DNA from 2 places in the Pseudoalteromonas sp. S2893 genome. Region 2 is predicted to be linked to the other one. Evidence: riboswitches for the same ligand, from Rfam matches in the RefSeq annotation. Region 2 holds a riboswitch; the other holds the start of a gene.
What was found. A riboswitch is a leader RNA that binds a small molecule or an ion and turns the genes downstream of it on or off. The one in region 2 is predicted to bind lysine.

Region 1 (4,422 bases), on a different contig from region 2:
GCTCGCCTAAGCAATCAAGGGCAGTACATAATGGGCCATATAAGCTCATTGCTTGTTCTGGCGCTGTTGATTCGCGCAGTAACGCCGCAGGAAAATCTTGGCTTGTAACAGCAGGGCGCAATAAGTGGTTAATACCACCGGTTAAAATAACTTGCTGTTGCCCGTAGTTTTGTTTGCACTCAACGACGGGGTTAGCGTAATGACCGCATTCGCCTACAGCGTAACGGCCAAGCTCCATCCAAAGCTCGTCTACACCCGCATCTTTTTTAATTTTTGCCAGCGCGGTGATTAATCCATCCCACTCAAGTGTTGCATCGTTTGGTGTGTAAGGAATACCTAAACCGCCGCCTAAGTCTAAAATTTTAAGGTTTATATTTAAGTTATTAGCCAAGGTGGTAAGCGGTGCAATCATTTGCGACCACAGCTCGCTTAGCTTTTGCGTGCTAAGCATGTTGCCCCACTGAAAAATATGCAGACCATCAAAATTAAGTGCTGGGTAATCGCCAGTATTGAGCGCTTGCCATTCATCGCAACCAAGCCCAAACGGAGTAAGGCTGTCACCCCCTAATGGGTTTTTTTCACCTTCTGGCCAGCGTAATTGCACACGCAGTAATATTTGCAGCTGCGTATTTTGCAGCTGCGCTTGCTGGTTTAACCAACGTACTTGATTGAGGCTTTCGGCAACAAAAATACGCACGCCGCGCTCAATAAAGTGTTTAATTTGTTTAGGGCTCTTTGCAGGCCCTGTGTTGAGCACGCGCTGTGAACTAATACCTTGTGCAAGGACTTGTTCAAGCTCACCTTTACTTGCTACGTCAAAGTTAAATCCGGCGCTGTCTAGGCATTGAATAACCTTAGAAAGCGGATTGGCTTTTACCGCATACCAAAGCTTTACATCGGTTTGCGCAACTAAACGGGTAAGGTGTGCGTTTAGTTTGTCTAAGTCGTAAACAAAAAAAGGTGTATCAAGTTGCTGAGTAAGTGTATTTACGGCGGCCTTGATAGGCGTGCTCAAAAAGCTCATTATCGTAAAACCTCTTCTAGCAATAACGATGCATCGCTTTGCTCGTCGCGGTATTTAACAATGAGTGCACACGACATGCTTAAGCCTTGCTCACGAGCCCATTCGTTAGACGCAGGGCGAGAGCCTGGTATTACAATAGCGTACTCTGGAATTGGCTCGCCTTTATCTAGCTGGCGCTCGTTAACACAGTCGTAAACCGGAATAGTGGCAGATAAACGCACGCCTGGTGCAAGTACAGCGCCTTTTTTAACCACTACGCCTTCAACAATGACACAACCTGCGCCAATAAACGCATCGTCTTCAACCACGACTGGGCTTGCCCCAATTGGCTCAAGTACACCACCAAGTTGAACAGCTGCGCTTAAATGTACATTTTTACCAACTTGTGCACACGAACCCACTAATGCGTGGCTATCAACCATAGTGCCTTCGTCGATGTATGCGCCAATATTTACGTACGCTGGTGGCATAATAATAGTGCCTTTAGCTACGTAGGCTCCGCGGCGAACACTGGTGCCACCTGGTACCATACGCACGCCATCGTCAGTGCTAAATTCTTGCGGTGCAAGGTTGTGCTTATCAACAAACCCGCCTGCAAACTCGGTGTTAGTGCCATTTTTAAAGGCTTCTAAAATGCCTTGTTTTACTTCTACGTTAGCTTCCCATTGGCCGCTTTCGTTTTGTGATGCTGCGCGTACTGCGCCCGATTCTAAATTATTTAGTAGTTCTAACCAGCTCATTATAAAAACCTGTGTTTAATGCCAAGATAAAATGGTGTCGTTTGCAGTGGTAATGCAATCGGTTTGCGTTAACTCAAGATGCGTTAAAGGTGGACGCAACAGTGGGCTATTTAAACGCCCTTGCTGGTGCATTAGCACTTTAACGGGAATAGGGTTTGCTACAGCAAATAGGCTATTGATAGCGCGAGTCCACTGAGCAAATAAATTGGGGTGTTGACCGCTTAGGCTGCGCTTTACAAATTCGTGTGTTTGCAAAGGCCATGCATTGGCCGCAACCGAAACTAAGCCTTTTGCACCTGCTTGGGCAAAGTAGGGCATAAGTGCATCGTCGCCACTGTATAGCGCTAAATTAGGCGCGGCTTGTCGGTATGCTTCAAATTGGGTGATGTTGCCACTTGCTTCTTTTAAAGCCCACAGTTTTGGGTGCGCTTTTAAGTTTTCAATGGTTTCGATAGGAATGCTTACACCGCTGCGCCCAGGTACGTTGTACAACATACACGGATGCGCGCTTTCGTTTAATAAGCTTTCGTACCAATGTGTTTGACCTACAGCCCCTGGTTTTGCATAAAGAGGCGAGCCTAATAAGTAGCTGTGAATAGGTAATTGGTTACAGTAGCTAACCCATTCTTTTTGTTGGGCCAAATTACTACCACCAACAGCAACCATAAGCGGTACACTGGGTTTTAATTGGCACACGTGCTCAACAATGCCTTGCTGCTCTTTAAGCGTAAGGGCTAAGCCTTCACCTGTGCTACCGAGCAGTAAAATACCGTTGTGTGCCGCTTCTTGTTCGCTAACAAGTGTTGTGAGCGTGTCGTAGTCAACATTACCTTGTTGATCAAACGGCGTAACAAGCGCTGTCCACAGTGCGTAGTCGTCTAAATTGAAGTTGTGAATCATCTCTTACGAACCTATAAGGTGTTCGAGATATTAAGGAGGCTGTATGATGTGAGCCGCATTAACGTCGTTCGAACAGTATTCGAAGAGCGAATGGGCTTAAAATAATAGGGCGCACGGCCTTATTATTTAAGACCAGAAGCTCTCCACCAAACTAATAAGCTGTTTTAAAACAGCTATTGGTGACAGTCGCTAGGATTCAACCTAGTCGCCCGAAGTAATTGCTTCGCAAAAGCGTTTACCTCTCGGCGGTATTCCCCTCACATATGCTCACTGGAGTTTGCGCTCCTAACATACGCTACCTGAATAACGCACCTCTTCTAGCCCTTTGTATTTTATTTAACCGCTAAAGGTTTAACAAAATACAATTTAAATAGGGTAATTGCGGCGATTAAAACATTTTAGCCGTCTAGGTGTCAAGTTGCAGGATACAGATTAGTTCATCGAAAATGTGGGTGGTTACGTATTGGCTGCTTTTCTCGTAAACTAACCCTATGAGCAGTGATGAGGTATTTAATAAGTATGGAAAAATTTAGCGATATTTATAAGCGAGCAGTAGAGCGAAAAGGTTCTGAAAAAATGCTTAAGTTATTACTCGCAAAACCCTTATCTAAAAAAGCATTAAGCGCATTAAGTGACGACGATTGGCTTGAAGAGTTTACCCGTAAAGTATTTCAAAGCGGGTTTTACTGGTCGGTAATAAACAGTAAATGGCCAGGTTTTAGAGAGGTTTTTTGGCAGTTTAGTGTTGATAAATTACTTATGATGCCGCCCGATATGCTCGAGCAAAAAGCAACTGATGAGCGCATTATTCGTAATTATAAAAAGGTAAAAACAATTCCTGAAAATGCCTACATGATCCACGAAATAGCTCAGGAACATGGCAGTTTTAGCAAGTTTGTAGCTAACTGGCCAAGCGATGACATTATTGGTTTATGGGCATATTTAAAAAAACACGGCGCCCGTTTGGGCGGCAATACAGGCCCGTATGCCTTAAGAGCGCTTGGTAAAGATACTTTTTTACTTTCGCGAGATGTAGAAAGTTACCTAAGAGCGCACAAAATTATCGATGGCGGCCTGCAGACTAAAAAATCACTCACTGCCGCACAGGCGTTTTTTAACGAAATGCAAAAGCAAAGTGGTTTGAGCCTGCAAGAACTTAGCTTAATTGTGGCTTACAGCGTGGGCGACAATCGCGTAGGCATAAGCCAACAAACAGAGGATTAACCATGAAACTAGTGCCAAGATACACAGACATAGCAGATAACTTCGCAATAGAGGATAGTCCTTCAAGCGTTGCAGCTGCGCAATTACTTTTGTGGAACGAAGCGTTAGCACAGCAGTTTAATATAGATGTTGAGCCTGCGCTGCGCGCCAGTACTTTTGCTGGTAACGAGCCACAACCGGTAAATGCTGTAGCGCTTGGCTATTCTGGGCATCAGTTTGGGCACTTTTCGCCGCGCTTGGGTGATGGGCGAGCGCACTTACTGGGTGCTATCAGCGATGATAAAAATCAGCTGTGGGATATTCAGTTAAAAGGCTCAGGCGCCACGCCTTTTTCAAGAGGAGGCGATGGGCGATGTGCACTAGGCCCCGCTATTCGCGAGTATATTATGAGCGAAGCTATGCATGGCTTAGGGATTAAAACCACGCGGTGTTTGGCTGTTGTCGGCACAGGTGAAGCTGTTTATCGTAATCCGCCGCAACCAGGCGCAATTGTTACCCGCTTAGCAAGTAGCCATATTCGCGTTGGCTCGTTTC
Region 2 (4,422 bases):
ATTAAGTAGGGCGAGTTTACTTAGTCCGTATAAGTTTTTCATTGCTCGTCCTCTGTAATGTAGGTTTCTTCGTTTACTTCCATAAGTGCATCAATATAGCGGTGAATAGGCGCTTGTAGCATAAAGCCGCCTTCGACTTCGCGGGCAAGGCCTAAACGTACCATGCGCAGGTATACATCTTTTCGTAAATCTGAGCCCGAAAATATCTCAAGTTGATCAAACAAGTGCTTATTAATTTGCACTAAGGTTTGCATCAGTTCTAAATCGTTTACTTCATCAAATAGGGCATGCATTGGGTCTTTACCCGTATTGGCAAAGTGCTCAATTAAAATGTAAATAGTCAGTGCAATAGCACGGGATATTTTACCCATGTTTGGCGTGCTTTCGTCGCTGGCAAAGTAGTAAAAGCCGCGACTGTCGTGTTTTAACTCGTGGCCAAGGGCGCTAAATAAGGCGCTATAAGATTCTATGTGCTGGTCAAGCTCTTGCCACATTACGTTGTCTTGTTCGCAAATATGGTAACCCGCACCTAATTTTTTATTAATGGCTTGTAGGTGCGTAAGCTCGTTTAAGTTTATATGTGTCATGTGTTACTCGTCTGCCTGTGTATCTGGCTGAGGCGCAGAATTAAATGGGTATAACGAAAAATGCTGGCCGGCAATTTTTACGCGTGTTTTTTCATCGCTTTGGCTAATGTGAATTTCACTGTCGCTGACTAGTTTTTGATATAAAAATAGCATTTCGTCGGCGTCTAATTCTGGGTAGCTTTCATCTAAAAATTGCAGTAATGGCTGGGGCTTTTTACGTTTTTTATTAAAGCGTTTTGCAAAGCTTGTTTTAACATCGTGGTAATCAGGAATGTTTGGCGTAACAAATGCCGGCACGTCTTGTTGCTCTGGGAGTTGGTATTCTTCGTGTTCAAATTCTACCAAGCTTGCCATATAGGCAACTATATGACGCTGCTGGCCAAGCGAATAACGCTGCGCATCGCTTACAAAATTTGGTTGTACCGCGCTTAGCATGTTGTCTACGCCATTTTTACGCACAAGGCCGAGCACTTTTGCTGCTTGGCGGGTAATTAGGTTATTACGGCGTAGCTCTTCGCGCAGTGGCATAAGCATATCGGCACTTTTGCGTAAGCTTTCTCTGCCAACTAAATGCATTTCGAGTATCCGAGTACGCAATTGCTCAAGCATACGTTTGTCGCTGTAGGCTTTGCCTGAGCGTTCAATGTGCTCTATTTGCTTACTTATTTGTTGCTCAATAAGTGTAAAACAGGCATGAAAGTCACCGCGAATATCGACCATTTCAAGCATCGGCTCTATGTATTCGTCAAAGGCTTCTATTACCGCTTTGTAGCGCTTTTGCAAAGATTGCACCGCGTGATCAGATTTAGCTTGCTCAACAATGTTTAAAATAGCGTTTTCGTTGTGCGCGTAAAGCTTCATTATTTTACGCACCCGATCATCCATAATGCGGCTATAGCGGCGTAAATCGTCAAAGTCTTCTATTTCGCCGGCATTATCTAATCGGTTTCCTAGGCGTGCTAAATCATCAACCAAAACGCTAATTTCTTGTGCTAAACCTAGGTGTTCTTCTTGTAATAAAAAGGTCGCAAAATCGGCAATGGCGCGGTTTATTTCAAGCTGGGATGATTTAGCCAATGGAATAAGTATATCTTGATTGAGCAAACGATTTGTTTCTTTGTATATGCGCTCGTTTGTCCACGTGGGCTGTTTTTGCTTAATGGCGTTTTGCACGTCTTTGAGGCTAAAGTCGGCCATTTTAAAACGTTTAAATAATAGCTCTAAAACACCCCAGTGTTCGCTAAGGGTATTAAGCAGCTTTTTAGCTGGGATCATAATGCGGTGATACATCCTAGTAATGAGTTAACTACGCTTAAAGCAGAGCGTAGTTTTTATATTTTTATAATAAAAAGTACTCGTTATTAACTGGCTTAATTTACACATTTTTTTAGCTGGCGTACAGGCGAGTTACATTAAGCGCTGTAAAAGTAGCCAGCAATGTAAACCTTGGCTAAATTATTCGCGTTATATTAACTAAAACACCTTGACAGCTAGACGTCTAAACGATAACTTTCAAAGCCCCGCTACACAGTGGGGTTTTGTTTTATTAGCCACAGGTTAATACAACATTCAGAAGAGGTGCGATACTTAGGTATTTAATGGTAGGTGACGAACGCCCATAACCATTAAAGAGGGAAGTACTCGCCGAGGAAAACAAGGTTACGTCAACCGTGTTTTTCGGTTTATGGGGCTGAATCCCCAAAACTGTCACCAACTTAGGTGGAGAGCTTCTGGCAGCGGACACATCTTATTTGCATTCCTTTGCCAAGTTCTTCTTGTTTTTTAGCGGTTTGGATACCGCGAAAGGAGACGAAATGACTACCCAATCAGTGCCACAAACAGTATCAGGCGCAAAATCAGATTACATCGTTGCCAAATTTGGCGGAACCAGTGTTGCAAACTTTGAAGCGATGAGTCGCTGTAGCGAAATTATTGTTGCAGATAAAAGCGTACGTATTGTAGCTGTGAGCGCCAGTGCCGGCGTAACTAATCACTTAGTTGCACTGTGCAAACCCGACCTTAGTAAAGAGCAGCGCCAAGCACACATAGATGGCGTATTGGCTATTCAACAGGCTATTTTAGATGAGCTGTCGCTTGATGCCGATTTAGCCGTAGGTTTTAACGAGACGTTAAAAGCGTTTCAAACGTTAGCCCTTGAAACACTCACCACTGATCAACAACACGATGAGCTGCTTAGCTTTGGCGAGCGTTTATCGTCTTATTTATTTGCTCAAGTGCTGCGCTTAAAAGGCTTAAATGCAGATAGGTTTGATGTACGCAAAGTGCTTAAAACCGACAGCCAATTTGGTAAAGCAACGCCCGATGTTGCGGCCACTGCACAAGCGGCTAAAGACCTGTTAATTCCGTTATTAGATGAGCAAGTAATAGTTACACAAGGGTTTATTGGTAGTGATGAATTTGGCCAAACCACAACGCTTGGCCGTGGTGGCTCTGACTACAGCGCGGCGTTATTAGCAGAGGCTATTAACGCTAAAAGTGTACACATTTGGACCGATGTAGTGGGTATTTTTAGCACCGACCCGCGTTTATGCGCTAAGGCAACGCCAATTGCCCGTTTAAGCTTTGATGAAGCCGCAGAGATGGCGACATTTGGCGCAAAAGTATTGCACCCTGCGACTATTTTACCAGCAAGCCGTAGCCATATTAATGTATTTGTAGGCTCTAGCCGCGAACCGGAGCGCGGAGGAACGTGGATTGAGCGTGAAAAATCGCAGCAGCCAGGTATTCGTGCCGTTACGCAGCGTAAAAACCAAATATTGCTAACGCTTAAAAGCCCAGAAATGTTATTAGCAAGTGGCTTTTTGGCTCGTGTATTTACCATTTTAAGTGAATTTAATATATCGGTAGACTTAGTTACTACCTCAGAAATTAGTGTTGCCATAACCCTAGATAATGCACCTAATGCCTCGCGACCTGAGCTTGAGCAAGCGTGTTTAGATAAATTGGCCGAATTTTGTCATGTATCGGTTGAAAACAACTTAACCTTAGTGGCGCTTATAGGCTCTGAAATACAGCTACGCCAGCACGAAATGAACCTAATGAACGTATTAAAAGAGTTTAATATTCGATTAATTTGTCATGGTGCAAGTAAGCACAACTTATGCTTTTTAGTAGAGCAAAGCGAGTCAGATACCGTGGTACAAGCAATACACAGCCGATTATTAGAAAGCGCTGCTTAAGCTTTTAAAGCCAAGTTATTAAGTATCTAAGTTATTAAGTATAAAGCACCGCCAGTCGGTGCTTTTTTTATGCGCCACGCTTATATCAAACTCCTCATTGGCAACCGTTATGGTGTTACTCGATGCTGTTAGGTTTAACAAAGAAAATTCATCAAATACATTTGGGCTAAGCAATTGCGCTATTGGGCGGCTAGTTGCTTTAGCGAGTGCCTCTTTTAAGGTCCAAATTCTAAAAAAGCGGTGGGCTTGCTCTTTTATAGCCAAAGGCGCGGTAATTAAGGCAATTTCAGCCTTATGATAAAAATGCTTAGCGAGCTTTTCGAATGGGCGTTTTAAGTTTATTTTTTCAATATCAAAGCCAAACTCCGCCTTAGTAACATTAAGTGCAACGCCAACTAAGCCATGCGAGTGCGAAATACAGGTATTTATAACGGTGTGGTTTATATGGAGCTGCAGTTTTGAGCATTCTTCATTAAAGTGGGTGCTCATTTTATTAAGCGGTATGTGTGCGTATTGGGGCTGAGTATGCTTTGCAAGTTGCTTTAGTAATATGCGCGATGCTACATATTCTTGCTTTGCTTGCATGCGTTTACGGCGATTTATAACGCTTAGCTCAAATGGGCTTAGGTACTGGG

Region 1: another riboswitch for lysine. It lies ahead of dapA (4-hydroxy-tetrahydrodipicolinate synthase); the one in region 2 lies ahead of lysC (lysine-sensitive aspartokinase 3).

What each region holds. Positions count from the first base shown of each region.
Region 1 is NZ_PNCY01000030.1:70,057-74,478, reverse strand. It holds gene CWC04_RS14515 (PLP-dependent decarboxylase) at 1-1,024, opposite strand, end outside; gene CWC04_RS14510 (2,3,4,5-tetrahydropyridine-2,6-dicarboxylate N-succinyltransferase) at 1,024-1,764, opposite strand; gene dapA (4-hydroxy-tetrahydrodipicolinate synthase) at 1,780-2,664, opposite strand; lysine riboswitch at 2,793-2,989, opposite strand; gene CWC04_RS14500 (DNA-3-methyladenine glycosylase I) at 3,184-3,888, shown strand; gene CWC04_RS14495 (protein adenylyltransferase SelO) at 3,891-4,422, shown strand, end outside.
Region 2 is NZ_PNCY01000011.1:87,077-91,498, reverse strand. It holds gene CWC04_RS07050 (Mks condensin complex protein MksF) at 1-42, opposite strand, end outside; gene CWC04_RS07045 (condensin complex protein MksE) at 39-587, opposite strand; gene CWC04_RS07040 (MksB family condensin complex protein) at 591-1,862, opposite strand; lysine riboswitch at 2,153-2,325, shown strand; gene lysC (lysine-sensitive aspartokinase 3) at 2,402-3,787, shown strand; gene CWC04_RS07030 (4'-phosphopantetheinyl transferase family protein) at 3,806-4,422, opposite strand, start outside.